DNA from 3 places in the Janthinobacterium longum genome. Region 2 is predicted to be linked to each of the others. Evidence: predicted binding sites of a transcription regulator. Region 2 holds the regulator's gene; each other region holds the start of a gene.
What was found. Region 2 encodes LexA, which represses DNA repair genes until DNA is damaged. Its sites were predicted from a motif close to ACTGTATNNNNATACAGT; they were not measured.
Positions count from the first base shown of each region.

Region 1: the regulator LexA is predicted to act here: its motif matches at 6,883-6,900, upstream of ACQ4WM_RS19005 (putative DNA modification/repair radical SAM protein).
Region 3: the regulator LexA is predicted to act here: its motif matches at 2,835-2,852, upstream of ACQ4WM_RS17415 (VRR-NUC domain-containing protein).

Region 1 covers NZ_JBNYXQ010000008.1:57,318-67,611, forward strand. The annotation lists gene fnr (fumarate/nitrate reduction transcriptional regulator Fnr) at 1-478, opposite strand, end outside; gene ACQ4WM_RS18980 (HAMP domain-containing sensor histidine kinase) at 681-3,725, shown strand; gene ACQ4WM_RS18985 (TOBE domain-containing protein) at 3,818-4,585, opposite strand; gene ACQ4WM_RS18990 (ABC transporter ATP-binding protein) at 4,617-5,315, opposite strand; gene modB (molybdate ABC transporter permease subunit) at 5,320-5,991, opposite strand; gene modA (molybdate ABC transporter substrate-binding protein) at 6,000-6,776, opposite strand; gene ACQ4WM_RS19005 (putative DNA modification/repair radical SAM protein) at 6,916-8,148, shown strand; gene ACQ4WM_RS19010 (UdgX family uracil-DNA binding protein) at 8,145-9,563, shown strand; gene ACQ4WM_RS19015 (hypothetical protein) at 9,727-10,143, shown strand; gene ACQ4WM_RS19020 (bile acid:sodium symporter family protein) at 10,183-10,294, opposite strand, start outside.
Region 2 covers NZ_JBNYXQ010000001.1:1,127,652-1,137,945, forward strand. The annotation lists gene ACQ4WM_RS05115 (replicative DNA helicase) at 1-1,284, opposite strand, end outside; gene rplI (50S ribosomal protein L9) at 1,423-1,878, opposite strand; gene rpsR (30S ribosomal protein S18) at 1,906-2,196, opposite strand; gene priB (primosomal replication protein N) at 2,198-2,521, opposite strand; gene rpsF (30S ribosomal protein S6) at 2,539-2,925, opposite strand; gene ACQ4WM_RS05140 (hypothetical protein) at 2,988-3,170, opposite strand; gene lexA (transcriptional repressor LexA) at 3,203-3,853, shown strand; gene ACQ4WM_RS05150 (cystathionine gamma-synthase family protein) at 4,007-5,248, opposite strand; gene purF (amidophosphoribosyltransferase) at 5,291-6,814, opposite strand; gene ACQ4WM_RS05160 (CvpA family protein) at 6,852-7,340, opposite strand; gene ACQ4WM_RS05165 (SPOR domain-containing protein) at 7,368-8,384, opposite strand; gene folC (bifunctional tetrahydrofolate synthase/dihydrofolate synthase) at 8,409-9,707, opposite strand; gene accD (acetyl-CoA carboxylase, carboxyltransferase subunit beta) at 9,820-10,294, opposite strand, start outside.
Region 3 covers NZ_JBNYXQ010000006.1:293,761-304,054, reverse strand. The annotation lists gene ACQ4WM_RS17430 (helix-turn-helix transcriptional regulator) at 1-639, opposite strand, end outside; gene ACQ4WM_RS17425 (MFS transporter) at 636-1,859, opposite strand; gene ACQ4WM_RS17420 (SMI1/KNR4 family protein) at 2,040-2,738, shown strand; gene ACQ4WM_RS17415 (VRR-NUC domain-containing protein) at 2,895-4,562, shown strand; gene ACQ4WM_RS17410 (ATP-dependent DNA helicase) at 4,559-6,835, shown strand; gene ACQ4WM_RS17405 (LytR/AlgR family response regulator transcription factor) at 6,816-7,544, opposite strand; gene ACQ4WM_RS17400 (sensor histidine kinase) at 7,557-8,633, opposite strand; gene ACQ4WM_RS17395 (LiaF transmembrane domain-containing protein) at 8,646-9,467, opposite strand; gene ACQ4WM_RS17390 (LiaI-LiaF-like domain-containing protein) at 9,457-9,840, opposite strand; gene ACQ4WM_RS17385 (NAD-dependent epimerase/dehydratase family protein) at 10,223-10,294, opposite strand, start outside.

The DNA of each region.
Region 1 (10,294 bases), on a different contig from region 2:
TCACGCTTTGCTCGCGCGTGATTTCCTGGCTCATCATGCGGTGGAAATGGCGCAGCAGGGTTGGCATATTGCCCAGCAATTGCTCCAGGCTGGAAAATGGAATTTCGCACACTTCACTGTCTTCCAGCGCCACCGCATTGCAATGATGGCGGTCGGCGCTGATGGCGTCCATGCCCAGCAATTCGCCGGCCATCTGGAACCCCGTCACCTGTTCCTCTCCACCGGGATTGATCTGGTAGGTCTTGAAGTGGCCAAGGCGGATCGCATACAGGTTCTGGAACGCGTCGCCAATGCGGAACAGCGAGGCACCGCGCAACACCTTGCGGCGCCGTCCGATGATCTGGTCGAGGCGGTCCATGTCGCCCACATCCAAGCCCATCGGCAAGCAAAGCTGGTGCATGCTGCAAGTGGCGCAGCGCGCACGCAGCGCTTCAACGCTCACGATGGGCAGAGTTGGGGACAATAGATCAGGTGTCATTGCGTATACCTTTAAGAAAATACAACAACGAGTTTACTGCATTCAGGGTTGCCGTGTGCCAATTTCGGTGAAATGCCGGCATTAAATCACTTTCTTCCTTTATTTTCATGGCAACTGCGCCACAAGCTGGTGCTTGCCAAGTTGCCGCTTTGCTAGGAGAATTCCTGACAACATACATGCCGCATGCCAAGCAAAGGAAAATATGAAGCCTCTCGGCATCAAAGCAAAAGTCGCGCTGGCGACCAGCCTTACTTCGGTCGCCATGATTGCCCTGGTCACACTGGTACAAGTGCAACGCATGCGCGATGATTTCACCAAGGTACTGCTGAGCCAGCAAACGGCCATGATATCCCGCACGGCAGAAGAGCTCGATGACAAGCTCGGCATGCTGCTCGACGTCATCACCGAAACGGCGCGCCGCCAGCCGGCCGCACTGATGGCGCAGCCGGCCCAGTTGCGCCAGTACTATGAACAGCGCGCCATGCTGGCTCTGTTCGACGACGTGCTGGTGCTCGATACGCGCGGCAAGCTGGTCAGCGATGTGCCGGAATTGCAGGAGCGCAGCGCTCTCGATGTCAGCGACCGCCCGTATTTCCAGACCGTCATGCGCACCCGCAAGGCCATGATCACCGAGCCGATGCTGGGCAAGACCAGCGGCATGCCGATCGTGCAGATGGTCGCGCCCGTGCTGGACAAGAACGGCGAGATAGCCGGCCTGGTGGTCGGCGTGCTGCGCCTGTACAAGGACAACCTGCTGGGCGACCTGCGCACTGCCAAGGTGGGCAAGAACGGCTATTACTTCATACTGACTCGCGGCAAGGTGCCGCGGTATGTGCTGCACCCGGAGACCGCCAAGCTGCTGCAACCGCGCGTCGGCCCCGCCAGCAGTGACGAAGGCAGCACGGTCAGCAACAACAGCAGCGGCGTCAGGGCGGTCAACAGCTTCAAACAGCTGAAATCGGTGAACTGGCTGCTGGCCGCCTCGCTGCCGATTGACGATGCATTTGAACCGTTCGACGGCGTGCTGTACCGGCTGGTGCTGTGGAGCGCCTGCGCCTCGCTGCTGGCGGCACTGGTATTGGGCTGGGTCACGGTGCGCCTGCTGTCGCCACTGGTGCGCTTGCGCGACACCCTGCTGGCACTGCGCAGCAGCAACCAGCGTTTCACGCCGCTGCCGGTCGAGCAGCGCGACGAAATCGGCGAACTGACGGCGGCCTTCAACAGCCTGATGAGCGAGCGCGACCGCCTGCAGCAGGAAGTGGAAGCACGCGCCAGGGAACTTGAAGACGAGCGCGACCGCGCCGAAGCGGCCAACTGCGCAAAAAGCGATTTCGTTGCCAACATGAGCCATGAAATCCGCACGCCCCTGAACGCCGTGCTGGGCATGGTGTATCTGCTCGGTAATACCAAACTCAATACGGAACAGCGCAAATACCTGACCATGGTGCGCGTGGCTGGCCAGTCGCTGCTGGGCATCCTCAACGACGTGCTCGATTTTTCCAAGATCGAGGCACGCCGCATGGACCTGTCGCCGGTCGAATTCGATCTCGACGAGGTGATGAATACCCTGGCCACCACCATGACCATGAACGCCGGCGAGAAGGAGCTGGAACTGGCGATCGCAGTCGAGTCGGACGTGCCGCGCCGGCTGGTCGGCGACGCCCAGCGCCTGCAGCAGATCCTCGTCAACCTGGCCGGCAACGCCATCAAATTTACCGCCAGCGGGGAAGTGGTGGTGGCCATTAGCCTGGCAGAACAGACTGCTGACAAAGCCTGGCTGCGCTTCGAAGTGCGCGATACCGGCATCGGCATGACGCCGCAGCAGCAGGAACAATTATTTACCGCCTTCTCGCAGGGCGACCAGAGCATCACGCGCCGCTTCGGCGGCACCGGCCTGGGGCTGGCCATCAGCAAGCACCTGATCCACATGATGGGCGGCGATATCGCCGTGGCCAGCAGCGAAGGCAAGGGCAGCCGCTTCTGGTTCAGCGTGCCATTCGAGGCTTTGGCGCAGCCGAACGAAGAGCGGCGCACACCGGCGCTGGGCCACTTGCGCCTGCTGGTGGCAGACGACAACCGCACCACGCGCGAACTGATCGTCAAGCTGATCGAAGCGTGGGGCTGGGCCGCCGACGAAGTCGACTCGGGCTTTGCCGCCATCGAACTGTACCGCGAGCGCCTGGAGCAGCAGCAACCGTATGACGTGGTGCTGGCCGACTGGCACATGCCGGTGATGGACGGCCTGGCCACGGCCAAGGCGATACGCCAGGCGGCCAGCGGCCAGCGCCAGCCGATCGTGGTGATGGTCAACGCGTTTGCGCGCAACCACCTGGAAGAAATCTCGAGCGCGGCCGAAGCCGACGTGGTGCTGATGAAGCCGATTACCGGGTCGAGCCTGTTCGACGCGCTGCACCAGGCCTTGAGCGCCAAGCAGGATGGCGAACAGCATATCGCACTGCAGCAGAGCGGCAATGAACTGGCTGGCGTGCACTTTTTGCTGGTGGAAGACAACCCTCTGAACCAGGCGGTAGCGCGCGGCATCCTGGAGCACATGGGTGCCACGCTGGACGTGGTTGGCGATGGCCTGCTGGCCGTCGAGCGCCTGCGCGCGGAGGCACCACGCTACGACATCGTGCTGATGGACATGCAGATGCCGGTAATGGACGGCTTCAGCGCCACCCACATTATCCGCACCGAACTGCGTCTGAACCTGCCCGTGATCGCCATGACGGCCGGTGTGCTGGCCTCCGAACGCGAACGCTGCATGACGGCCGGCATTACCGACTTTATCGCCAAACCGGTAGTGGTGGAAGAGATGATGGAAGTGATCAGCCGGCACCTGCCCGGGCGGCCATCCGCGCCCATTGCCACGCCGGCGGTGACCTTCGACGAGGAAGTGTTTTCCATGGCCACACTGATGCGCGTGATGGGCAAGGACGCCAAGGGCAGGGCGGTGCTGCGGCGCATGGTGGAAGACGCGCTGAACAAAGGCATGACGCCGCTGCACAATGCCGAGCAAGCGTGGCAGGCCGGCCGCCACAGCGAGGTGGCGCGCATTCTGCACGCCCTGCGCGGCTCGGTGGGTACCCTGGGCACCAAGCGCCTGATACGCGCTTCGCTGGCCACCGAGCAAGCCATCGACGAAGGCCGCCACGACGAGGTGCCGGCGCTGCTGGCGCAAACGATGCTGGAACTGGAGCAGGTGCTGGCGGCCGCTGCCGACTGGCTGGGGCGGCTGGAGGATTAATTAACCCAAACCTGGGGTCAGACCCTCAATGCCGCTAACTCAGAGGCTTGCGCTGCCAGTCGAGGGGGTCTGACCCCGGCAGTAACACGGTCTCAGGCCGGAACGCCCAGGATCACGCTCGACGCCTTGAACATCGCCGTCAGGTGGCTGCCGGCAGCGATCTCCATCTCGACCGCGCTGTGATTGGTGATGATGGCGGCGATGGTTCCCCCGCCCGGCAAATCAAGCACCACTTCCGTGTTGACGGCGCCCGTCTGCACGCGCGTGACGGTGCCGGCCAGCTGGTTGCGCGCCGAGAAACGCGCACCTGCGCCATCGGCCACCAGGATGACAGACGAGGCCTTGATCAGCGCAAACGCTTCCACGCCGGGCGCCAGGCCCAGGCTGTCGCTGCTGCCCTGCGTGACGACTGCGACGATCTGCTGGCCGCCTGGCAATGCCAGGATCACTTCATCGTTGACCGCACCGGGCTTCAGTTCAGCCACCTTGCCCAGGAATTGATTGCGCGCCGTGGTTTTCATGGCCATTCTCCGTATCAGTAAAAGGTCGTCGGCAATACCCTCGGCCTGGCTGCCCAGCTGGCGCAGGTAGCGTGCATGTTCGCGCTCGATAAGGCGAAAGTTGTCGACCAGCTGGCGCCCGCGCGGCGTCAGGCGCGTGCCGCCGCCACCCTTGCCGCCCGCCAGCCGTTCCACCAGCGGCTGGCCGGCAAGATTGTTCATCGCGTCGATGGCGTCCCAGGCCGCCTTGTAGCTCATCTTCACCAGCCTGGCCGCCTGCGTAATCGAGCCGCATTCGGCAATCGCGCCAAGCAATTCCACGCGCCCGGCGCCACCGAGGTTCTCGCCGCCCACCGTCATCCAGACCGAGCCCTGCAGACCGATTTCTGCATTATCCAATTCTCACCTCCTGCGCAATGGTTTCCATCGTATCGATGCGGCCGTCGCGCAAAGTCAGCACATGGTCGCCGAGGATGCGCGCGTCTTCCGGGTCATGCGTAATCAGTATCATCGGCACGCCCAGGCGATGCTGCCACTGGCTCAGTTCCTGGCGCATGCTCACTCGCAGGGCCGGGTCGAGCGCGGCGAACGGTTCATCGAGCAGCAGCGCGGCCGGTTCGGCCACCAGAGCCCTCGCCAGCGCCACTCTCTGGCGCTGGCCGCCGGACAACTCGTCGGGATACTGGTGCGCCAGTTCCTGCAAGCCAAAGGCGTCGAGCCAATGATCGACTTTGGCCAGCTTTTCGCGCGCGCGCGGGTTGAACCAGCCGCGCGCCAGGCCAAAGCCCACGTTCTGGCGCACCGTCAGGTGCGGGAACAGGGCGTAGTCCTGGAACAGATAGGCCACATTGCGCTGCTGCGGCGCCAGGTTGATGCCGGCGGCGGAATCGAACAAAGTGCGTCCGTTCAGGCGGATATGGCCGGCGTCGGGCGTAAACAGGCCGGCAATCGCTTTCAGGGTGATGCTCTTGCCGGCACCGGACGGGCCATAGACGGCAATACGCTGGCTGCCGGACGTGCATTGCACGTGCAGGTCGAAACTGCGTTTGCCGGAGCGCAAGGTGGCGCGGATGTCGAGGTCGAGTTGCATGGGCTTACTTGTGAGCGATGCGTCCGGGCGCCAGCCGGCCGGCCGCCAGCAGCACCACGATGCACACGGCGGAGGTAATCAATACCAGCGTGTTGGCGGTATCGTCCTGGCCCGCCTGCACCGCCTCGTACACGGCCACTGACAGGGTCTGCGTCTTGCCGGGGATGCTGCCGGCCACCATCAGGGTGGCGCCGAATTCACCGAGAGCGCGCACAAAACCGAGCAGCACGCCGGCCAAAATACCACGCCAGGCCAGCGGCAAGGTGACGCGAAAGAAAATGGCGACTTCGGAAATACCCAGCACCCGCGCCGCCTGTTCCAGCTGGCCATCGACCGCTTCGAACGCCGCGCGCGCCGGCTTGAACACCAGCGGAAAGGCAACGATGGTGGCGGCGATAACGGCACCCTGCCAGGTAAAAATCAGGTTGATGCCGAAGTGTTCCTGCAGCCAGACACCAAAAGTGCCGCGCCGGCCCAGCAGCACCAGCAGATAGTAGCCCAGCACCGTGGGCGGCATCACCATCGGCAACGTCAAGATGGCGTCTAACAGCTCGCGCCCGGCAAAGCGCGTGCGCGCCAGCAGGTAGCCGGTAGCGATACCCAGCAGCAGATTGAGCGCCGTGGCCCATGCCGCCACTTTCAGCGATAGGGCCAGCGCGGTCCAGGCGATCTCCATGGCGTCGCTTAGGGCTTCCTGAAACCGTCAGCTTGCTTGAATCCAAAGCGCGCGAGTATGGCTTGCGCCGGTGCCGTCTGCAGGTAGCTGACAAAACGCTGCGCCTCGAAGGCGTTACTGCTGCCCTTGATGATGGCGATCGGGTACCGCACCGGCGACGCCAACGGCACCTCGAACACCACCTTGACTTTGTCTTTCATGATGGCCGCATCGGTACCGTAGACAAAGCCGGCGTCGACTTCGCCGCGCGCCACGTAATCGAGCGACTGGCGCACGTTTTGCGTACTGATGGCCTTGGCCTGCACGCTGTCCCACAGATTCGCCTTTTTCAGCGCGCCTTGCGCATAGCGGCCCACCGGCACGCTGGCCGGGTTGGCGAGCGCCACCCGCGTCACGCTTTTCTGCGTCAGGTCATGGAGGTTTTTGATGGCCAGTTTGCTGTCCGACGGCACGATCAGCACCAGGCTGTTGCTGACGAAATCATGGCGCTCGGCCGGCAACACCAGGCCCTGTTTTTGCGCCATGTCCATGGTCTCCTGGTCGGCCGAGGCAAACACGTCGACTGGCGCGCCCTTGATAATCTGCTGCAGCAACACGCCGGAGGCGGCAAAGTTCAGCGACACCTTGCTGCCCGGATACTGCGCCTCATAGCTTTGCGCCGCATCCTTGAAGGCGTTCGTCAGGCTGGCCGCGGCCGACACCACCACTTCGCCGGCCAGAGCAGAGCCAGCGGCAGTGGTCAGCAGGGCGGTGCCCAGCAGGCGGGCAAGAGAGGTCAGGCGCATGGTCGTATCCTTGGGATTAAACAATCAACAGCAGCGTAATATACATGGATATATAACGCTCTGCCATTGCACAGGTCAAGCGGCCGCCCAATGCATTCCCTGATATACTGTATGAATACACAGTATATCGGAGCGCAGCATGGAATTGACGGACAAGCTGGAAATCCTGGCCGACGCGGCCAAGTACGATGCTTCCTGCGCCAGCAGCGGTGCGCCCAGGCGCGACTCGATTGGCAAGGACGGCTTTGGTGCCACGACGGGCATGGGCATCTGCCACAGCTATACGCCGGACGGGCGCTGCGTCTCGCTGCTGAAAATCCTGCTGACCAATTACTGCCTGTACGACTGCCAGTACTGCGTCAACCGCCGCAGCTCGAACGTGCCGCGCGCCCGCTTTACAGTGGCCGAAGTGGTCAAGCTCACGGCCGACTTCTACCTGCGCAACTACATCGACGGCCTGTTCCTCAGTTCCGGCATTATCCAGTCGGCCGACTATACGATGGAGCAGCTGGTGCAAGTGGCGCGCGAGCTGCGCGAGGTGCACCAGTTCCGCGGCTATATCCATCTGAAAACCATCCCCGATGCCGACCCGGCCCTGATCGCCGCCGCCGGCCGCTATGCCGACCGCCTCAGCGTCAATATCGAACTGCCGACGCAAGACAGCGTGCAAAAGCTGGCACCCGAAAAAAGCGTGCACACCATCAAGCTGGCGATGGGGAACATCCGCCGCAAGCTCGATGAAAAGGCCGAGGAACCGAAGTCGCCGCGCTTTGCGCCGGCCGGCCAGAGCACGCAGATGATCGTCGGCGCCGACGCCAGCGATGACCAGCAAATCCTCAACACGGCCGAGACCCTGTACGGCAGCTACAAGCTCAAGCGCGTGTATTACTCGGCCTTCAGCCCTATCCCCGACAGCCCGAAAAGCGTGCCGCTGGCACCGCCGCCGATGCTGCGCGAACACCGCTTGTACCAGGCCGATTTTTTGCTGCGCAGCTACGGCTTCCAGGCCAGTGAACTGTTGCCCGCCACCGGCGGCAACCTGGCGCTCGATATCGACCCGAAACTGGCCTGGGCGCTGGCGCACCGCGAGCATTTTCCGATGGACCTGAACCGCGCCGCACAGCACATGATCGCGCGCGTGCCAGGCATCGGCCTGCGCAATGCGCAGCGCATCGTCGACCTGCGCAAGCTGCGACAAGTACGCTACGCCGACCTGTCGCGCCTGCGCTGCAGCATGAAAAAAATCGCGCCCTTTATCATTACGGCCGACTACTTTCCTGCGCGCGACGCCACCACCTCCGAGAACCTGCGCCGCGCCATGACGGCAGCGCCGCAGCAGATGAATTTGTGGCCGGAGCTGCAGGCGGCATGAACGATGTGGTGAGGCTGGCGCAGTCATTCGACGAATGGCGCGCGGCGGCGCGCGAGCTGATCGCGCGAGGCGTGGCGCCAGCCTCGGTGCAATGGCAGTCGCTGCTTGGTGACGGCGACCTGTTTGCTGCCATGGCAGAGGCGACCGATACCAGTGCGCCGCCGCTGCGCCTGCCCCGTCAACTGGTGGAACTGCTGGAAAGCGCCGCCTGCTTCAACGTGGCTGATCGCTGGGCGTTTCTGTACCAGGTGCTGTGGCGCTGGCAGCAGGGCCAGCACGACGTGATCTCGCCGGCCGATCCCGACGGCGCACGCCTGCACGGCATGGCCAAGGCAGTGCGCCGCGAAGAACACGACATGCACGCCTATGTGCGCTTCCGCGAACGCCCGCAGGAGCAGGGCGCACCGCGCTTTGTGGCCTGGTTCGAGCCAACCCACGACGTGCTGCCGCAAGTGGCGCGCCACTTTGCACGCCGCATGGGCAATATCAGCTGGATGATCGCCACGCCGACCGCCACCATGATGTGGGACGGCGAGACCTTGCACACCGGCCCGGCCCTGATGCGCGGCCCGGCCGATATCGACGACGCCGGCGAAGCGCTGTGGCTGACCTACTACCGCAGCATCTTCAACCCCGCGCGGCTGAACGCCGACCTGCTGCGCAGCCATATCCCGTCACGCTTCTGGAAAAACCTGCCCGAAGGCGCCATTGTGCCGGCTATGGTCAGTGGTGCCGCCAACGGCGAACGCCGCACCGGCCAGACGGCCACAGTCGGCCAGCGCAGTGGCGCCACCATGATCCCGATCTCGCCCGAACGCGCCCAGCCCGTACGCGAACTGTCCACCACGCTGGACCAGTGCCGCCGCTGCGAACTGTGGCAAAGCGCCACCCAGGCCGTGCCCGGCGTCGGTCCCGCGCAGGCGGCCATCATGCTGGTCGGCGAACAGCCGGGCGACCAGGAAGACCTGGCGGGCCTGCCGTTTGTCGGCCCGGCCGGCGCGGTGCTCCAACGTGCCATGCAGGAAGCCGGCATTGCACGCGACAGCATCTACCTGACCAATGCCGTCAAGCATTTCAAGTGGGAACCACGCGGCAAGCGCCGCCTGCACAAGACACCAGCACAACGCGAAATCGCCGCCTGCCACGACTGGCTGGAACAGGAACTGGCCAGCGTCCAGCCGCAAGTCGTCGTCGCGCTGGGCAGCACGGCCCTGAAATCGATATTGCAGGATGGCGCGGCCACCATGACGCCGCTGCTCGGCACGCCGATTCAGCATGATGGGCGCTGGGTGGTGACCGTGTATCACCCCTCGTATGTGTTGCGGGCGCCCGATGAGGCGATGCAGCGGCAGGCGTATCGGGTGATAGTCGAAGGGCTGCGGCAGGCATTAAGTTTGATACATCATCAGGCTTGAGGATTAGCTTGCCGACTATTGTCATTTTTCATCTAAAAAGAAACAAAAATTTCTATGTGAAAATTTTTTAATAGTCAAATACACAATGTCCATTTACACTTGTAGATTCAAAAAATGATAACAAACAAGGGGTAAAAATGAAAAAATCTCGACTTTATTGGGCATGCTGGCATTAACCGGTTGTGCCTCTGTTGCTGGTGAAAAATTTCAACCTGTGTCGATTCAAACCATTCATGAAAGCGCAGAAGTATCAGGTATTGGCTGCAATCTCAGCAATGATGCCGGCAACTGGTTCGTCGTCAGCCCGGGCAGCATCATGGTACACAAGAGTACCGGCGACCTGATCATCGATTGCAAAAAGGGGAATCTGGCCGGTAACTCGACCCTGGTATCGAAGTCGAATGGCGCGGTATGGGGCAATATTTTGCTCGGCGGCGGCATCGGCTACCTTGTCGACCGTAACACAGGCGCCGGCTTTGACTATCCGAATACGACCACCATCATGATGCGCGATGTCAGTATCGCACCGGCAGCACCGTTGCCGGTGCAGGCCGTAGCTGAAATACCAAAAGCGAACTAAGCTGCACTCTCAGATCGGCGAGCTTGCCTTCGGCGGGCCTTACAGCGTGCTCGCCGGTATCTGCCGAGGCTCCTCCCTGCGCGCATAGCGCTGCGCAATCACCGCACACACCATCAATTGAATCTGGTGAAACAGCATCAGCGGCAGGATC
Region 2 (10,294 bases):
TTTGCCGATAATGATTTCGGCCGTGCCCTTGTCGGGCGAATCGGGGTTGTAGACCTCGTCGCGGTAAATGAACAGGATCACGTCGGCATCCTGCTCGATTGCGCCCGATTCGCGCAAGTCCGACATGACCGGACGTTTGTTCGGGCGCTGTTCCAGCGAGCGGTTCAGCTGGGACAGTGCAATCACCGGGCAACCGAGTTCTTTTGCCAGCCCTTTCAGGCCACGTGAAATTTCGGAAATTTCGGTCGCCCGGTTGTCGCCGGGGCTATTGGCCGACATCAGCTGCAAGTAGTCGACGATAATCAGGCCGAGCTTGCCGCACTGGCGCGACAAACGGCGCGAGCGGGCGCGCAATTCGATGGAATTGAGCGCCGGCGTTTCATCGATATACAGCTGCGCGTCGTTCATCTTCTGGATGGCATTGGTCAGGCGCGGCCAGTCCTCGTCATTCAGGCGACCGGTGCGCAGACGGTGCTGGTCAAGCTGGCCAACCGAACCGAGCATACGCATGGCCAGCTGGGCGCCGCCCATCTCCATCGAGAAAACGGCCACCGGCAAGCCGCTGTCGATCGCCACGTTCTCGCCGATATTGACGGAAAACGCGGTCTTGCCCATCGACGGACGGCCAGCCACGATCACCAGGTCGCCCGGCTGCAGGCCGGAAGTCATGCGATCAAGGTCGATGAATCCGGTCGGCACGCCGGTGATTTCACTTTGGTTGTCACGGCTGTAGAGTTCATCGATGCGCTCGACCACTTGCGTCAGCAGGGGCTGGATCGCGGTCCAGCCCTGGGCGCCACGCGCACCTTCTTCGGCGATCGCGAAGATCTTCGATTCGGCTTCGTCAAGCATCTGCTTGACTTCCTTGCCTTGCGGACTGAAGGCCGTGCCCGAAATATCGTCGGCCACGGTGATCAGCTTGCGCAGCACGCCGCGGTCACGCACGATCTCGGCGTAGCGGCGGATATTGGCAGCCGATGGCGTGTTCTGCGCCATCGCGTTCAGATAGGCGAGTCCGCCCACGTCGTCGGCCTTGCCAAGCTGGGTCAGGGTTTCAAAAACAGTAATCACATCGGCCGGCCTGGAGGCGTTTACCATCTTGACGATTTGCTCGAAGATGATGCGATGGTCATAGCGATAGAAATCATCCGCATGCATGAAATCGGCAATGCGGTCATACGCGGCATTATCGCGCAGCAGGCCACCGATGACGGACTGTTCTGCTTCGATCGAATGCGGCGGTATGCGGAGGGAATCGACTTGTGGATCTGAGGGGGCGTTCATGGCGCGAATTATACCCGCTTCGGCGTCCGGGCAAAAATAAAGGGCCGAAAATCAGCGAAAAAAAGGCCACAAAAAAGCCGGGCGAACCCGGCTTTTTTCTATTGCGGCAATGCCTGCAGGCCGAGGCCTGCAAACGATTTACGCGTTTGCGTCTGGTACGACAGCGATCACTACTTCCACTACCACGTCGGTGTGCAGAGCAACCGAAACGTTGTGCTCGCCAACAGTTTTCAAAGGGCCGGTAGGCATGCGGATTTGTGCTTTTTCAACAGCAAAACCTTGCTTGGTCAGCGCTTCGGCGATGTCGAAGTTGGTGACGGAACCGAACAGACGGCCATCGACACCAGCTTTTTGAGCAACTTGAACGGTCAGACCGCTCAGTTTTTCGCCCTGGGCTTGCGATGCGGCCAGTTTGGCGGCAGCAGCTTTTTCCAGTTCGGCGCGCTTGACTTCGAATTCGGCGATCGCCGAAGCGGTAGCACGACGGGCCAGGCGTTGCGGGATCAGGAAGTTACGTGCGTAACCGTCTTTGACTTTGACGACTTCGCCGAGGTTACCGACGTTGACAACTTTTTCTAACAGAATGATTTGCATAGTTCTTCTCCAGGAATATCTGACCGATTAAGCGTGGTGCAGATCGGTGTATGGCAGCAGCGCGAGGAAGCGAGCGCGCTTGATTGCGGTGTCAACCTGGCGCTGGTAGTGCGCTTTGGTACCGGTCAGGCGTGCTGGCATGATCTTGCCGTTTTCCTGGACGAAGTCTTTCAGCGTATCAACGTCTTTGTAATCGACTTGTTCAACGTGTGCTGCGGTGAAGCGGCAGAACTTCTTGCGTTTGAACAGTGGATTTTGCTGTTTGCGTTTTTCTTTAAGCTTGAGCTTATTTTTGTCGAACTTTTTACCGAATGCCATTCTAGGCTCCTGTATCTGTAAATGCGCTAGTCAGTGTGACTGCACTAAAATCAATGATGTGAAACACCAAACTCTTGCTGTTGCGGCTTTTTCTGGCCAGGAAACCCGTGAACTGATAGACCCCGCCCAAGCTTGCCTGGCTGAACCGGCCTGAAATTTCGCCAGCGGCCAGCGCGGCAAGTTCAAACTCGGTCAAACGGGCAATACCGGCTTCCATCTGCTGCGAACTGTGCTGCAATACTGCATTCACGATTGGCAACCCTGCCGGGGTGTAGCGCAATATTTCGCGCTCGGCAATGATGGCGGTAACTTGTAACTGGTTCAGCGCACGATCCTGGTCAATTAGGCTGCTGCGGCTGGAGCGGCTGCTGGTGCTTCGGTGCGGTGGCTTTTGGCCGCATCTTCACGTTGTACCGATTTCATCATCGGCGAAGGAGCTGTTTCAGCTTTCTTCATTTTAACGGTCAGGTGACGCAACACGGCATCATTGAATTTGAATGCTGTTTCCAACTCGACCAGGGTCTCGTTGTCGCATTCGATGTTCAGGCAGATGTAGTGTGCTTTAGGCAGTTTCTGGATCGAGTAAGCCATTTGACGGCGGCCCCAATCTTCCACGCGGTGAACCGAACCGCCGCGGGTGGTTACGCTGGCTTTGTAGCGTTCGATCATCGCGGGCACTTGCTCGCTCTGGTCCGGATGGACGATAAAGACTATTTCATAATGACGCATGCAAACTCCTTCAGGTCGGATTGATAATCGCCCACCCCGGCGTCAAGACGGGTGTGGGAAGGTCAGCCGAAGATTATAACCGCCTTTTGCAATCCGATCAACCATTGCTTGCCCTGCCGCTCGCCCGACGGCACCTGCGACAGCGTTTTTGCGCGCCATACGATTTTTTTCCATCGAAATCGGCGGAAAACACCGAAAGTCGCTTGCATAGTCGGCGATACTGTACAAAAATACAGACTGTTCATATAGACAGCATTTTACTATGCACCCACCATCCATGATCAAGCTGACAGCACGACAAGAACAAATCCTGAACCTGATCAAGGACGCGATTGAAAACACGGGTTTTCCTCCGACCCGCGCCGAAATCGCCAATGAATTGGGTTTCAAATCGGCCAATGCGGCCGAAGAGCATTTGCAGGCCCTGGCCCGCAAGGGCGCCATCGAGATTTCGCCGGGCACGTCGCGCGGCATCCGCCTGATCGGTGCGGCGGCGAGTGCTTCTGCAGCCGAGCCGGCGCTGCCGAAAGTGCCGGCCGCGCTGCTGATGTCGCTGCCGCTGATCGGCCGCGTGGCCGCCGGCTCGCCCATCCTGGCGCAGGAAAACCTGGAAGCGAGCTACAACGTCGACCCGGCCCTGTTTTCAGGCAAGCCCGACTTTTTGCTGAAAGTGCGCGGCTGGTCGATGCGCGACGCAGGCATCATGGACGGCGACCTGCTGGCCGTGAAAAAGATCGACAGCGCCAAGAACGGCCAGATCGTCGTCGCCCGCATCGGCGATGAAGTCACCGTCAAGCGCTACAAGAAGACCGGCACCCTAATCGAACTGCTGCCGGAAAACCCCGACTTCAAGGTCATTACCGTGACGCCCGAAGACGAGTTTGTCCTCGAAGGCCTGGCGGTCGGCCTGATGCGCAGCTGGCACTGAGTGAGCGCGCCCTCATAAACCTGCTGCGCAGCCCACTCTCGGGCATCCGTTGCTCGCTACGGTTTCTGAAGGCACGGTGGCATTACCATTTAACAAGAAAAACAAAGGGCCGCAACAGCATCGCTGTTACGGCCCTTTTTATTGCCGGAGAGATTACTCTTCCAGCGCGCTCTTGAAATCATCGAGCAGATCGGCTTCGTCTTCGATGCCGACCGAAACGCGGATCAGCGATTCTGCGATGCCCATGCTGGCGCGGCGCTCGGCACCCATCTCGTAGAAGATGGTATGCGCTACCGGGATGACCAGGGTGCGTGTGTCACCCAGATTGCTCGCCGGAATCGCTACCTTCAAACGGTTGAGGTAATCGAAGCAGTCGATACCGTCTTTCAATTCAAAGCTGAACAGCGAACCATAGCTGCGAAACAGCTCAGTCGCCAGCGCATGCTGCGGGTGCGAAGCCAGGCCCGGATAATGCACGGCTGCCACGCGTGGATCGGCCTGCAGCATGGTGGCCAGCGCCAGCGCGTTCGAACAGGTGCGGTCCATGCGCAAGGCCATGGTTTCGGCGCCGACAGCGATATGGTGCGCCGCTTCCGGTCCCAGCGAGGCGCCGAAGTCGCGCAGGGCCTTGGCGCGGATCTGGGCTATGCCCCACTGTTTCGGCGCTGCCTTTTTATAGTTCTCGAAAATATTCGGGTACTGCGTCCAGTCGAACACGCCCGTATCGGTCAGGCTGCCGCCCAGGGCATTGCCGTGGCCGCCGATCGACTTGGTCAACGCATTGACCACCAAGCCTGCACCGACCGATTTCGGGCGGAACAGATAAGGCGTGGTCATGGTGTTGTCGACGATATACAGGATGCCTTTGTCGCGGCACAGCGCACCGATCTTTGCCAGGTCGGCGATCTGGGTGCGCGGATTGGCGATGGTTTCAACGAACACAATGCGCGTTTGCGGCGTGATGGCGGCGGCCACGTTGGCGACATCGGTGGCGTCGACAAACGACACGGCGATGCCCTGGTTCGTCACCGTCTGCCACAGGCTGTTGGTATTGCCGAACAAAAAGGCCGACGACACAACATGGTCGCCCGCACGCAGCAGTGACTGCACCACGGCGCCGATGGCGCCCATGCCGGTAGCAAAGCACAAGGTCGCCACGCCGTCTTCCATCTGGTTGACCTTGTCTTCCAGCGCGGAGACAGTCGGATTGCCCTGTCGGCCATAGCGAAAGCCCGGCTCCTTGCCCTGGAACACCGACGCCAACTGGCGCGCGTCGCTGTAGCCAAACGCCACCGAGGTATGCATGGGCTTGTGCAGCGAGCCGTGTTCGATGCCCTTGCGGCGGTCGTTATGCAGGATGGTGGTGGTAAAGCCGTAGGTTTTTTTATCGTTCATGATCGCGGAGAAAAAAAGCCCGGCGCAGGCCGGGCTGGTTACTTATGCTTCGGTGGTCGCCAGGTTCAGGTTCAGCTGGGAACGCGGCGTATCTTCGGGCGCTGCCGCCTTGGGATTATGGCGCGCATATTCCAGGCGGTCCAGGTAGTCCTGCGATACGTCGCCGGTCACGTAGACGCCGTCGAAGCACGACGCTTCGAAGCTGGTCAGGGCCGGGTTGACGTCGGCAATCGCCTGCTTCAGGTCGTCGATATCCTGGTAGACCAGGTAATCGGCCGTGATTTCGCGGCACACTTCTTCGGTGGTGCGGCCGTAGGCGATCAGTTCGTCGCGCGTCGGCATGTCGATGCCGTACACATTCGGGTAGATCACCGGTGGCGCGGCCGAGGCGAAAATCACCTTTTTGGCGCCCGCTTCGCGCGCCATCTGCACGATCTCGCGGCTGGTGGTGCCGCGCACGATGGAGTCATCGACCAGCAGCACGACTTTATCCTTGAATTCGGACGGAATCGCGTTGAGCTTCTGGCGCACGGATTTCTTGCGCGCCGCCTGGCCCGGCATGATGAAGGTACGGCCGATATAGCGGTTCTTGATAAAGCCTTCGCGGTACTCGATATTGAGCGCCAGCGCCAGCTGGATGGCGGCCGGACGCGAGGAGTCGGGAATCGGCATGACCACGTCGATGCCGCCTTCTGGCAGTTCGCGGCGGATCTTTTCGGCCAGGTACTCACCCATTTTCAGGCGCGTGGCGTAGACCGAGGCACCGTCGATGACGGAATCGGGACGGGCCAGGTAGACGAATTCGAACACGCAAGGGTTGAGGCTGGCGTTGTCGGCGCACTGCTGGCTGTGCAACTGCTTGTCGGCATCGATGAAGACAGCTTCGCCCGGCGCAATATCACGCACGAAACGGAAGCCCATGCCTTCCAGCGCCACCGATTCGGAGGCGATCAGGTACTCGGCGCCCTGCTCGGTTTCATTGATGCCCAGGCACAGCGGACGGATGCCGTGCGGGTCACGGAAGGCCAGCAAACCCACTCCGGCGATCTGGGCGACAGCCGCATAGCCACCCTTGACGCGGCGGTTCAGCACGGTGACGGCCTTGAAGATGGCTTCAGGATCGAGTACCAGGCCAGTGGTAGCCTGGTGGATTTCATGGGCAAGCACGTTGAGCAGCACTTCCGAGTCGGAATCGGTATTGATGTGGCGGCGGTCGTTCTTGAACATCTCCTGTTTGAGCTGTTCCCAGTTGGTCAGGTTGCCATTGTGCGCGAGGGTAATGCCGAACGGCGCATTGACATAGAACGGCTGCGCTTCTTCCTCGCTCGACGAGCCGGCGGTAGGATAGCGGCAGTGGCCGATGCCGGAGTTGCCTTGCAGCGAACGCATGTTACGCGTACGGAAGACGTCGCGCACCAGGCCATTGGCCTTGTGCATGGAAAACATACTGCTGTGATTGGTCGCAATCCCTGCCGCGTCCTGACCGCGATGTTGCAAGAGCAACAAGGCATCATAGAGCAATTGATTGACAGGTTGATGGGAAACGACGCCGACGATGCCACACATGGTGTGCTCCTGTAACTGTGTTACTGATTTAAAAAGATCAAAATTTCACATGCTGCGCGTAGGCGGCAGGCAGATAAGGCTTGATGGCGCGCGCGCCCTGTTCGGCGTATGGACTGAGCAAGGCGTTCTTCCAGAAAGGCTGTTGCGGAATGGAGGTCATGCCGCACAAGATGACGGTGGTCAGCACAATTACAAGGCCCCTCGCCGCGCCGAACAGGCTGCCCAGCAGGCGATCAACCAGGCTCAGCCCTGTTACCTTGACCAGCGCATCGACCGTCATGCCCAGCAGTCCCATCAAAATGCGCACGCCGATAAACAGCAGCACGAAGGCCAGCAGCAGGCGCACGGCCTCGCCCGGAATCACGGCAGGCAGGAATTTCGCCAGGGTCGCACCATAGGCATTGGCGGCGACAAACGCCACCACCCAGCTCACCAACGACAGGATTTCCTTGATCAGGCCACGCATCATGCTGATCAATACCGACGTGGCCAGCACGAACAACACCAGATAATCGAAGATCGTCACGCCGTCAGCCTGCCACGGTTACATTGCTCACGCCGGCACCAGGCTGCCACCCAAGCCCAGCTTTTGCAGCTTGGCACGGGTTTTTTCTGCCTCGTCGCGGCTGCCGAATGGCCCGACGCGCACGCGGATGCGCTGGCCACCGCCACTGGACACTTTTTGCGTATAGGAACTGATGCCAGCGTCGCGCAATTTCGCCTGCAATTCATCAACCTTTTCCTGCGTCGCCAGCGCGGCCACCTGCACCACGAAGCGGCCAGAATCGGCCTCGGCCGGTTTTTCCTCGGCCTTGGCAACAGGCTTGGCCTCGGCCTTGACGGCAGGCTTGCCTTCCAGGATGGCCAGCGCGCGCGCCGCATCGTCATTCGATTTTTCCACCTTGACCGGTTTCGGTTCGGGCTTCGGCTCAGGCTTGACGTCATGTTTCGGCTCGGGCTTGGGTTCAGGCTTGACCTCCCGCTTGGGTTCGACCCTGGGCTCCGGTTTTGTTTCGTGCTTGGGCTCGACCTTGGGCTCGACTTTCGGTTCGACCTTAATCGGCTTCGGCTCGACATACGCCGGCTTCGCCGGTTCGGCGGTGGCCACCACGGTGGCAGGTACCGGGGTTGGCATCGGCACGGGCTTTGATTTGGCCGGCAATGGGGTATCGACGATTTCTTCCGACTGGTCCAGGCCATTGTTGGCCGCGCCCTGCGCCGGCACCGCCTGCACCGGAGCCGGTGCAGGTGTGGCGGCTACTTTGTCCTTCGACGGAATCTCGATGGCGATATCGTTGACGGGCGCCTTTGGTTCCGAATCGAGCAGCATCGGCAAGCCGACGGCCACGCCCAGCGCCAGCGCGATGGCGCCGATCAGGCGGCGACGTGCACGTTTCTTTTCCGGCAAGGCCGGATCGGGCACATCGCGGCCAGCACGGCGGCCACCACCACCGGAGGTGTTGGCGGCACGCTTGCGAGTCGGCGACTGTGCTTCGCCAGGAACATAAAAGCCGCTGTCTTCGCCAGAGGATTCTTGCTTGTTTTTAAACAGTTTCGAGAACAAGCCCATGCGTCATTTTCAGTCGAGTGCGTTTCAGTGAAGTGAGGATTTCCTGGCCTTCATCACGCCGGCGACGGTGAGGAAAGAACCAAAGACCACAATTCTATCATTCTCACCGGCCCGGCTCATTGCATTTGCAAAAGCTTGTGCCGGGTCATCGAAAACTGACACCGTATGATCGCCACTGTCCGGCTTGTCTTCCAGCATGAGCTGCACCTTGGCCGCCAGCTCGGAAGCGGTGGCCGCGCGCGGCGAGGGCAGGCCTGCCAGGCACCAGTGATCGACATGTTCACTCATGGCTGCCAGCACGCCATCGATATCCTTGTCCTGCATGGAACCGAAAACGGCATAGGTGTAGGGGTGAAAGCCCATATTGCCCAGGTTCTGGTTCAGCGCGGAGGCCGCGTGCGGGTTGTGCGCCACGTCGAGGATCACGCTGGGGCGGCCCGGCAAGACCTGGAAACGGCCCGGCAGTTCCACCGTGACCAGGCCGGTGCGCACTTCCTGCGCGCCGACGGGCAACTTAAGTTTGAGCACTTCCAGCGCGGCCAGCACGGCGGTGGCATTGAGGATCTGGTTGGCGCCGCGCAGGCTCGGGTAAGCCAGCGAATTGCGGCGCTGCTCGCGCCCGCCGTAGTTCCACTGCTGCTTGTCGCCCGAATAATTGAAGTCACGCCCCATCAGCCACAGGTCCGCCCCGATGGCGTTGGCATGGTCAATCAGCGATTGTGGCGGCACCGGGTCGCTGCAGATGGCTGCCTTGCCGGGGCGGAAGATACCGGCCTTTTCAAAGCCGATCGCCTCGCGCGTGTCGCCCAGGTAGTCGGTATGGTCGATATCGACACTGGTAACGATGGCCACGTCGGCGTCGATCACATTGACGGCGTCCAGGCGCCCGCCCAGGCCCACTTCCAGGATCGCCACGTCCAGTTGCGCATGCGACAGCAAATGCAAAATGGCCAGGGTGGTGAATTCAAAATAGGTCAGCGGGGTCTCGCCGCGCACGGCTTCGACGGCATTGAAACTGGCGACCAGCTCGTCGTCGCTGGCCATCTCGCCCAGCACACGGGCACGCTCGTTAAAATCGAGAAAGTGCGGCTTGATATACAGGCCCACTTTGTAGCCGGCGCGCAACAGCACCGATTCCAGCATGGCGCAGGTCGAACCCTTGCCGTTGGTGCCGGCCACCATGATCACGGGGCAGGCAAAGGCAAGCTGCAGGCGCGCCTTGACGGCCTGCACGCGGTCCAGGCCCATATTGATCTGGGTTTCCGAATGCCGGGCTTCCAGCATGGCGAGCCAGTCTGGCAAAGTGGTGGGGAGGTTTTGCATGGGAGAGTTCTTGAAAGAATGCGCGAGGCAGGGAGACAATTAACCCAAAACAAAGTCTGGGGTCGGACCCTGCAGGGTCCGACCCCGGCTGTTCAAGGGTTCAGGTGCAAGATCAAGCTAATACTTCCACCGCCTGGTTTTGCAACAGTGCCAGCAAATGGGCGATTTCTTCGCGCATCTTGCGGCGGTCGACGATCATGTCGACGGCGCCCTTCGTCACCAGGAACTCGGCGCGCTGGAAGCCTTCCGGCAGTTTTTCACGCACGGTGTTTTCAATCACGCGCGGGCCGGCAAAACCGATCAGCGCTTTTGGCTCGGCAATCACCACGTCGCCCATGAAGGCAAAGGAAGCCGACACACCGCCCATGGTCGGGTCGGTCAGCACGCTGATGAAGGGCAATTTCTTTTCGGCCAGCTTGGTCAGCATGGCGGTGGTTTTTGCCATCTGCATCAGCGACAGCAAGCCTTCCTGCATGCGTGCGCCGCCGGTGGCGGTGATGCAAATGAACGGTACTTTCTGTTCCAGCGCGATCTGCGCGCCGCGCACGAAGCGCTCGCCGACCACCGAACCCATCGAGCCGCCCATG
Region 3 (10,294 bases), on a different contig from region 2:
GCTTCCTTGGGGAGCGGCTGCTATCGGCACGATCCGATACACACACCGCCTGCCCCCTTCCAGCAGATACTCGCTGCGTTCCACAGTACAATCATCCCCCAGCACGCGCTGGAAAATCGCCAGTTCCGAGCGGCACAATTTCTGGCAGGCAGTCGCTGCCGCACAGATCGGACAATGGTTTTCCACCAGCAACACGCTGCCGTCAGGCTGCGGCGCGGCATCGGCCATATAACCTTCTCCATCGCGCACCATGGCCAGGCTGGCCACCCTGTCGGCCAGCGGCGCGCCTTCGTCGATGCGTGCGCGGTAGGCCGCTTCGCTGCTGGCCTCGCGCGCGGCGATCAATTTGTCCATGCCCTCGTCGCCGAACAACTGCTGCACCTGGCTAATCAATTCCAGGGTCAGGGCGGCATGGCGGTCGGGAAAGCGCGCGTGGCCGGCGTCAGTCAGCGACCAGCGCCGCGAAGGCCGGCCCACCTTGTCGGCCACGTCCTCGAAGGCTACCAGCCCCTTGCCATACGCCGCTTCCAGCTGGCGCCGCGCGCCCATCGAGGTCACATCGAGCAAGGCTGCCAGTTGCTGCGCCGTCTGCGGGCCGCGCATTTTCAGCAGGAACAGTGTCTGTTCGGATGTGCTCACGCAGCCACCTTCAAGGACGCCGCATCGGCTGCATGCAAATGCCGGCGCCAGCCATGCATGCGCCAGGCCGACCAGGCAGCGCACAGGGCGCCCACCACCAGCACCAGCCGCGTGTCGAGCAGGATCAGCAGCGACCCGACCAAAGCAACAATGATATTGGCGATGCAAAAGGTAGTCGACAGCAAGCCCATCACGGCGCCCTGTCCATGTGTGCTGAAACGCTCGGCGCACCAGCCTTGCAGCACCGTGTTGTACAGCGCGTTGGGGATGCCGAACAGCACGATGGCGGTGATGCCGACCCAGATATTGCCCATCGCCAGGATGGCGATTGCCAGCGCCACGGCGCAGGCGTACCAGCCGGCACGCAGCAGCGGCGCATGACGGCTGGGTCCGCCTGCCAGCAGCGACGTGATGGTCATGGTGCCGCACAGACCCACATTCACCCAGGCAATCGCCTGCGCGTTGTAGTGCGCTGTTTCCACCAGCCACAGCGGATAAAATTCATAGAAGCTGGCCACGCCGCAAGTCAGGGCCAGTTGCACGATGAACAAGGTACGCAGCTCTTCGTGGCGCAACAGATTGAGCGAATGGCGGTCGCGCGCCACCTGCCACCACGAGGTCGTCAGCAGCGATGGCGTTTCGCGCGGCAAGCCGATGGCCACCAGCACGGCCACCAGCATCAGCGCGCCGGCGGCGATCCAGAACGGCACCGTCACGCCCCACGCCAACGTGGCGCCGGCCAGGATAGGCCCCACCAGCCAGCCCAGGTAAAAAGCGCCGTTCAGCCACGACATGGCGCGCAGGCGCAGCGGGCCTTGCAACTGGTCGGCCAGCATGGCGCGCGCCACGGCGCCATTGCCTTCGAGCAGGCCGGTGATAAACCGCGCAACGATAAACAGCGGATAAGACTGGATCACCAGCGCCCAGGCGGTGATCGCATGGCCGATGGCGGCGCCAACAGCCGTGCGCATCAGCAGGGGTCGACGGCCGTAGCGGTCGGACAGCGGCCCCAGCAAGGCCGAACCGATCAGCAGGCCCAGCGGATTGATGGTCAGCGCCAGGCCGAACAGCAGTTTCGATGGCAAGCCAAGAAAATTATTGAAAGCATTCGGCGCCTCGGCCGCGAACAGCGGTGGCAAGATGGGATACGGCAGGGACGCGCCGATGGTCGACAGCAAGCCCAGCATGCAGGCAGCGGTAATCAGGACGATATTTTTCATGCGACAGATTTTCTTGACAAGGTATATGTGGCAAGAATACGGAGTTACATTAAATAAGTAAATGAAAATGTTTATTAATTAGCCGCGGCGGGAACGCCGTGACCTTGCTATATGGCGCACCATGTTGCGTAGACCAACTATCATGCTTTAATCAATTTACAACTTATCGACAGGATACACATGACCTTGACCGAAATAGAAAGCCAGCATGGCTTTTCCTTCCCTCCCCTGTACAAGCAGCTTGAGCAGGATGGCATGCTCAATGTCGGTGAATACGGACCAGAGTGGCAAAAGCTCGTCTTGCCCACCTTGAAAGACCGGCCGACCCTGCTGCTGTTTGCCGACGACTTCGAGTTGCTTAATGTCGACGCTGTTGCGCAGGAACTCGCAGCATTGAAGGAGCCTGACGATTACCGCCAGATCGATCCGGCATTCACGTTCATTCCGTTTGCGCAAACGGGCGCTGGCGATCACTACTGCTTCTTCCCTTCTGGCCAGGCCGATGGCGAGGTGCCCATCGTACTGCTGTGGCACGACCAGAACGAAACGCACTATATGGCCAATACGCTGCAGGACTTTATTTTCAGCATGCTGCTTGACTCCATGGCAGACCAGGATACGTATAACGGCGTCGGCGACGAGCAATTCCGGGAGCAGCTGGAAAATATGCTGGGCACGCATGCAGGCTACCTGACGCCGCGCCAGCAGCAGGTGCTGCAAACGCTGATGGCACGCAACATTGTCGACTACGAAGTTACCCTTCCCAGGGGCAGGACGGAAGCACATCGCGGCTTGCTGACCGATGTGGAACTGAAAAGTCTGAAGAACGAGATCGTTCCTTTGAGCAGGCCAGATTTTGCTTACAGCTCGGCAAGCTGAAGATTGTCGCTGCCGGTGGCGCAAAATGGCTGGCTGCGCAGGGCGGCATCCGCAGTTTGCACAAAATCGCTGGGCAAGCGAGTGGCGAAGGTTTAAACTGTATATAAACACAGTAAAACCATATCCAAGTAACATCAAACAGCCGCCTGCCCCATCATGTTGAGAGTCCTGGAAAATCCCTTGTACTATCTGGAGAACTTCCAGGGCGTGCTGAACTGGATCAGCGAGCGCTATGCCGATCTGCTCAGTGACGAAGAAACGCAGTTCATCGAACAATTTGCCCAGCTGCCACTGCCTTCGCGCGCGCTGTTCGTGCGCTTCGTGATGCGCAAGGGCTGTTTGTTTCGCGCCAGCAAACTCAACTATGCCGAGATCGGCGATACGCGCGCCGCCGCCCTGCCCCTGCTGGCCACCGGCTGGGTCGTAGCGGACCCGGCCATCGATATCGATACATTGTTCGATCTGCTGCTGAAACCCGAAGTCCAGCAGGTGTTTGCCTTGAGCGGCCCATTGAAAGCGGCGCGCAAGACCGAACAGCTGGAGGCATTGCGTGAGCAGCACGCCGGGGAGCAACCGTTCTCTGCCTGGCATCCGATGTCAAACGACGTGCTCTACAGCATCTGCAACCAACCCTTGTGCGACCGGATGCGCCTGATTTATTTCGGCAATTACCACCAGGACTGGTCGGAATTCGTGCTGTCCGACCTGGGTGTCTATCAGTATGAAAAAGTGGAATTTTCGCTCGCCTCGCGCGGCTTTCGCACACGCCAGGATATCGCCCACTACGAGGTGCTGCATCAGTGCCGCGAGCGCTTCAACGACGAGCTGGCGCCCGCCTCCCCCGGCGACGTGCTGCAGGAACTGGCGGCGCTGGCGCCCGTCAGCGACAACCCCTGGCTGGCCAGCCGCCGTGATAAATTGCAATTCCAGATCGCGCAGCAGCTGGAGAAATCGCAGGACTGGCCCGCCGCCTACCGCGCCTACGCCGACTGCCGCTATCCTGGCGCGCGTGGGCGGGCGATACGCGTACTGGAAAAAGATGAACAGCCGGGCGCCGCTTACGAGCGTTTGTCGATCGCCCTGCAAGCGCCCGAAAGCGAGGCCGAGCGCCAGTTGCTGCTGCGCATGGCGCCACGCTTGCGGCGCAAACTCGGCCATGCAAAACAGGCGTCCCCCCCTGCCGCACCGGTCGAGCGCATCGACCTGCTGCTGCCCTTCCCCCAACCAAGCTGCCACGTGGAAGGCGTGGTGCAACAGCACTTGATGCAGCAGGACGCACCGGTCTATTACGTGGAAAACACCCTGATCAATTCCCTGTTTGGCCTGTTGTGCTGGCCGGCGATTTTCAAGGCGATTCCTGGCGCTTTTTTCCACCCGTTTCACCGTGGACCGGCCGACCTGCACAGCGCCGACTTCCATGCGCGCCGGCTCGACGACTTTGCAAGCTGCCTGGTGCAGCTCGACAATGGCGACTACCGCGCCAGCGTGCGCGCCACCTATGCCGCCAAGGCCGGGATTGTGTCGCCGTTTGTCAGCTGGCAGGGGTTGGACCACGAACTACTGGAGCTGGCCCTGGCCTGCATCCCGGCCGCACATTTGAAAAAAGCGTTTGAACGCATCTTGCTCGACATAAAAAGTAACCGCACGGGCTTTCCCGACCTGATCCAGTTCTGGCCGGCCGAACAGCGCTACCGCATGATCGAAGTGAAAGGCCCGGGCGACCGCCTGCAGGACAACCAGCAGCGCTGGATCGCCTATTGCGCCCAGCACGCGATGCCGGTCAGCGTGTGCTACCTGCAGTGGTCGCAGGCGGTGGCGGCGTGAACAAATACACCATTGCCGTGCGCGCCCTGTGCGAATTCACCGCCAAGGTGGGCGACTTGGACCTGCGCTTCACGCCCTCGCCCACGGCCCAGGAAGGCATGGCAGGCCACGCCACCGTGACCGGCCGGCGCGACGACGATTACCAGCGTGAAGTCAGCCTGGCCGGCGACTTCGGTCCGCTGCATGTGCGCGGCCGCGCCGATGGCTACGATCCGGCCCGTCGCCAGCTGGAAGAAATCAAGACCTACCGTGGCGACCTGTCCACCATGCCGGCCAACCACCGCCAGCTGCACTGGGCGCAGGCGCGCATCTATGGCCACTTGCTGTGCCAGCATTTGAATTTGGCTATGCTGCGCGTGGCGCTGGTGTATTTCGATATCGCGAGCCAGAAGGAAACCATACTGCACGAGGAATGCACTGCTGAGGCGCTGCGCATCTTCTTTGAACAGCATTGCACCTTGTTTATCGACTGGGCCGGGCAGGAACTGGCGCACCGCGCCAGCCGCGACCTTCAACTGACGGCGATGGCCTTTCCGCATGCCGGCTTCAGGCCGGGCCAGCGCCAGCTGGCCGAGGCCATGTACAAGGCCAGCAACCGCGGCTGCTGCCTGCTGGCGCAAGCGCCGACGGGCATCGGCAAGACGGTAGGCAGTCTGTTTCCGATGTTGAAAGCCACGGCAGCGCACGGTCTCGACAAGCTGTTCTTTCTAGCCGCCAAGGTGCCGGGCCGGCAGATGGCGCTCGACGCCTGCGCCATCCTGAAAAACAGCGCGCCGCTGCTGCCGCTGCGGGTGCTGGAACTGAGCGCAAAAAGCAGCGCCTGCGAGCACCCGGACAAAGCTTGCCATAGTGAGTCGTGCCCGCTGGCGCGCGGTTTTTACGACCGCCTGCCGCTGGCGCGCGAAGTGGCGCTGGCCAGCGGCCTGATACTCGACAAGGAAGCCGTGCGCGCCATCGCCCTGCAGCAAGGCGTGTGTCCCTACTACCTGGGCATGGAACTGGCGCGCTGGAGCGACGTCGTGATCGGCGACTACAACTATTATTTCGACCTCAGCGCCATGCTCTACGGCATGACCCTGGCGCATGACTGGAAGGTCAATGTGCTGGTCGACGAAGCGCACAATATGGTGTCGCGCGCACGCGGCATGTACACGGCCGAGCTGGAACATATTGCGCTGAAAGGCCTGCGCAAGTTCGCGCCCGAACCGTTGAAAAAACCGCTCGACCGCCTCAGCCGCCAGTGGAACGCCCTGCTCAAGGAACAAAGCGACGACTACCTGGTACATGCGGCCTTGCCGGAAAAGTTCTTCGGTGCCTTGCAAGGCGTGGCCACCGCCATCGGCGACTACATGGCCGAGCATGCGGCCTCGCTGGACGAGGACCTGCAGCGCTTTTATTTCGACGTGCTGCTGATCAACCGCCTGGCCGAGAGCTTCGGTGACCATTCGTTGTTTGATGTCAGCAAGACGGCCAGCGGCTCGACAGTGTGCATCCGCAATATCGTGCCGGCACCCTTCCTCAAGCCGCGCTTCGCGGCCAGCCACAGCACGGCCCTGTTTTCCGCCACCTTGAGCCCATGGAATTACTATAACGACACGCTCGGCATGCCAGCCGGCACCGCCTGGGTCGATGTCGACTCGCCCTTTCTGGCCGAGCAGCTGGCCGTGCGCGTGGCCGACAATATTTCCACGCGCTACCAGCACCGCGCCGCCTCCCTGCTGCCTATCGTCCAGCTGATGGCGAAACAATATGCGGCGGCACCGGGCAACTACCTTGCGTTTTTCAGCAGCTTTGACTATATGGAAAAGACGGCCACCCTGTTTGCCCAGCATTTCCCGGACATACCGGTGTGGCAGCAGCCACGCCGCATGGACGACGCGGCGCGCACGCAGTTCCTGGGGCGCTTCGGGCTGGAAACGCGCGGCATCGGTTTTGCCGTGCTCGGTGGCGCGTTTGGCGAAGGCATCGACTTGCCGGGCGCGCGCCTGATCGGCGCCTTTATCGCCACCTTGGGCCTGCCGCAGATCAACCCGGTCAATGAGCAGATACGCCAGCGCATGGGCGACATCTTTGGCGCCGGCTATGACTACACCTATCTGTATCCGGGCATGCAAAAGGTGGTGCAGGCAGCCGGCCGCGTGATCCGCACGCAGACCGACAAAGGTGTGGTGTACCTGATCGACGACCGTTTTGCGCGACCGGAAGTGCGCCAGTTGATGCCCACCTGGTGGGATGTGCAACTCGAACGCGGTGCTACCCCTCCAGCAGCCTGAGCTTTTGATAGCCTGACTTGCTCACCGGAATGCGTGTGCCGTCGCCGAGGATCGCCACATGGCTGTCTCGGGTGGCCGGTTCAATGCGGCTGATGGCGTCGATATTGAGCAGATACGACCTGTGCACGCGCAGGAACGTTGCAGGGTCAAGCTGGCTTTCCAGCTCGCTCAGGCGCTGGCTTTTCAGCCAGCATTTGCCGTCGGCACAGATGCTGACGTAGTCGTCCTGCGCCTCGACATAGGCGATGCTGGCGGCCGCAATCACGTGCACCCTGGCGCCGTCGCGTATCAGCACGCGCGACAGCGGTACCGCCCGTATGGCGGCCTCGTGCACGACGCTCTGCAAGGCCGCCGCCGGCGTGCGATGCGCGCGCGCATGGGCCAGCGCCTGCTCGAAGCGTTGCTCGCTGTAGGGTTTCAATAAATAGTCGAGTGCATGGCATTCAAAGGCCCTGAGCGCATACTGGTCATAGGCAGTCACAAAAATCAAACGGGTTTTCGCGCCGATCAGCTCGGCCACCTCAAAGCCGTCCAGGCGCGGCATCTGTATGTCGAGAAACACCAGTTCCGGCTCCAGTTCGGCGATGGCTTTCACCGCTTCAAAACCATTCGCGCATTCGGCCACGATCTCGATATCGTCGTGGCGCGCCAGGTATTCGCGCAACACGGCCCGCGCCAGCATTTCATCGTCGACGATGGCCACTCGCATCTTGCTTTGCATTTACGCTTCCTCCGTGGAACCGGTCTGTGCCGGCATCGATATGCTCACCTCAAAACCGCCGTCCTGGCACGCCCAGTGCACGCTGGCTTGATGGCCGTAGGCGCCCAGCAGGCGCTGGCGTACATTGTCCAGCCCGACGCCATTGCCGCGCGGCGACAGCTGTTCCTGCTCGACCGGATTGCGCACCTGCAGCAGCAACAGGCTGCCCACGCGCCGCGCTTCAAGCACGATCACGCCGCCCTCGGTCAGGCCGCAAATGCCATGCTTGACCGCATTTTCCACCAGTGGCTGTATCAGCATCGGCGGCAACAGACAGTCCAGCGCCGCCGCATCGATGGCTTCCTCTACGCGCAAGCGCTGGCCGAAGCGCACTTGCTCGATCGCCAGGAAATGGCGGATCAGCACCAGTTCCTGCGCCAGCGTGATGTGCTTGTGCGCTTCCAGGCTCAGGCTTTGCCGGAAGAAACTCGCCAGTTCCACCGTCATGGTGCGCGCGCCAGCCGGATTGATGGACGTCAGCGCACTGATCGAGTTCAGGCTGTTGAACAAAAAATGCGGGTCGATCTGGGTGCGCAGCATGCGCAGCTGGGCTTGCTGCGCCATCAATTGCGCTTCCAGTCCGCGCTGCTCGGCCGTCCTGGCGCGGACGAATTCCAGCAGCAGATACTGCACGGCGCCGGCCAGCCAGTACAGCAACACACCGAGGCCAAAGAACAGCAGCAGCAAGCCAGGACTGAGGGGCACGCCCAGCCAGGGCACTTCCGGCAGCAGGCTGAGGCTGTTGATGAATTGCAGCAAGGTCGCCCACAACAGGCCGGCAAACAGGGCCGCCACCGCCATCACGCCAAGGATGGCCACCGGATGGCGGCCAGTGAGCGGATAGGCGCGACACAGGTAGAAGGTGGAAAAGCCCGTGCCGATGGCGTACACCAGGGTGGCTGGCACCACCAGCAGCACGGCGTTGCTCCAGCGCACGGGAGCCGCGCGCGACAGCACGAACGCCAGCGCCAGGCCCAGCGCCAGGCATACCAGCAACGCCACCACGGCGGTGCGCCGTCTGGACAGGGCTGCGCTCATCCGGAGCCTGGCCTAGTTGCGAATTTCCAGGCCACCCATGATGGCGTAGCCGCTCACATACAGGCGCTTGTGCTGGTGCGGCGGCACGATGGTTTTTTCTTCGAAGCCACCGAGGATGGGCGTGCCTTGCAGGATCACGCTCCAGTCGGGCGGCACCTTGATGGTAATGCCGCCGCACAAGGCGAACACATTGAGCACGGCTTCGCCCTCGATCGAGGACTGGCGCAGGTCGATTTCGCAGCCAGCCATGATCACATTGATGTCGCCGCCACGAAAGCGCTGTGACGACACGCGCCGCACGAAGCCGCCAAGAATAGCGGACACCTCAATGATGCTGTCATCGTCGCGCTCGGCACCGGCTGCGCTCTGGGCATGGCTGCTGGCTGGCGCATCCTTGTCCAGCGACACGCCACTCATGGTGGCAGCCGCCGGCGCAACCGGTGGCACCGGCCGCGACGGCTCGGCCGGACTGAAATGGCGGCGGCGCTGGCGTTGCCGCGCACCTGGCAGCGATTTGGTCACTACGGCAATACCGATGCCGATAATCACGAGCGGCCACAGCATGTTCCAGCTGATATAGAACAGGCCAATGGCACGGAAGGTCCAGGTCACGCCCAGCAAGACCATCACGCCACCGAGCACGTAGCCGGAGCGGGTACGGCTTTGCGAGATTTTCAGCAGGCCGAAGATGATCAGGATGGTGGGCCAGAACCGGAAGGTATGGCGCACGCTGATCAAGCCGAGGTTATCGAGCAGGAACACCAGCCCCAGGCCGATCACCAGCACGCCCAGGATGATCTGCGATGGCGAGTCGAGTGGTGATTTATTTTTCATGTTCGGACTCCCGGTAAGCCATGAAGTGTTTGTTCAGCAGCGGTTCGAGCACCATGCCCGCGCCCCAGGCGATCAACAGGGCGGGCCAGCTGTTGTAGAAACTCAGGTTCCACAGTTCTTCGTACGACACATACCACCAGGCGGCGAAAAAGATCAGCCACAAGCCGCTCAGGACCTGCTTGGCCGAGACCGGCGTCACCAGTTTGTTGATGCCGAAAAGCACCATGATCACTGGCCAATAATGCCATAGCTGGCGATAGTCGCGCAGGTAGATGATATTGAGACGGTCGAGCAGGAAGACGGCGCCGACCACGATCAGCAGCACGCCCCACAGCAGCTGGCTGCGGCGCCAATAAGCTTGTTCAGATTTCACGATGCCCCCTGGTTGTTGGATGATCGTAACGATACGCGGTGGCACGGGAAAAGGAAACGCCTGTTCGGTGAATGGCGGACGGGGATCGGTGTATGGCGGCAGGAATAAAAAAAAGGCCGGCTAAGCCGGCCCTGAAGGGGTCATTATCAAACTAACGCCGGAGAAAAAGTGCATCGCGAGCGATGTCGCGCATGGCGTTTGATGACAAACTCATGCGCTGGAAACTGGTGCCGATCCTTGAGGCGACCGGCTGACCTGCTGGAAGATCGAACATGCCGCCAACTTCACGGCAGTGCGCCTCAACCGAAGCGGTGCCATCTTAATCGCTCTCGTCCTTTTACACCGTTCGCCAGCGCACATAGCGCAGGTTTTCTGATCTGTATCAATGCGGAGGCTTGAGCATATCGTGCCTGATCCAGTCCAGCACGGCTGGCCCGCTTGGCTGCCAGCCCAG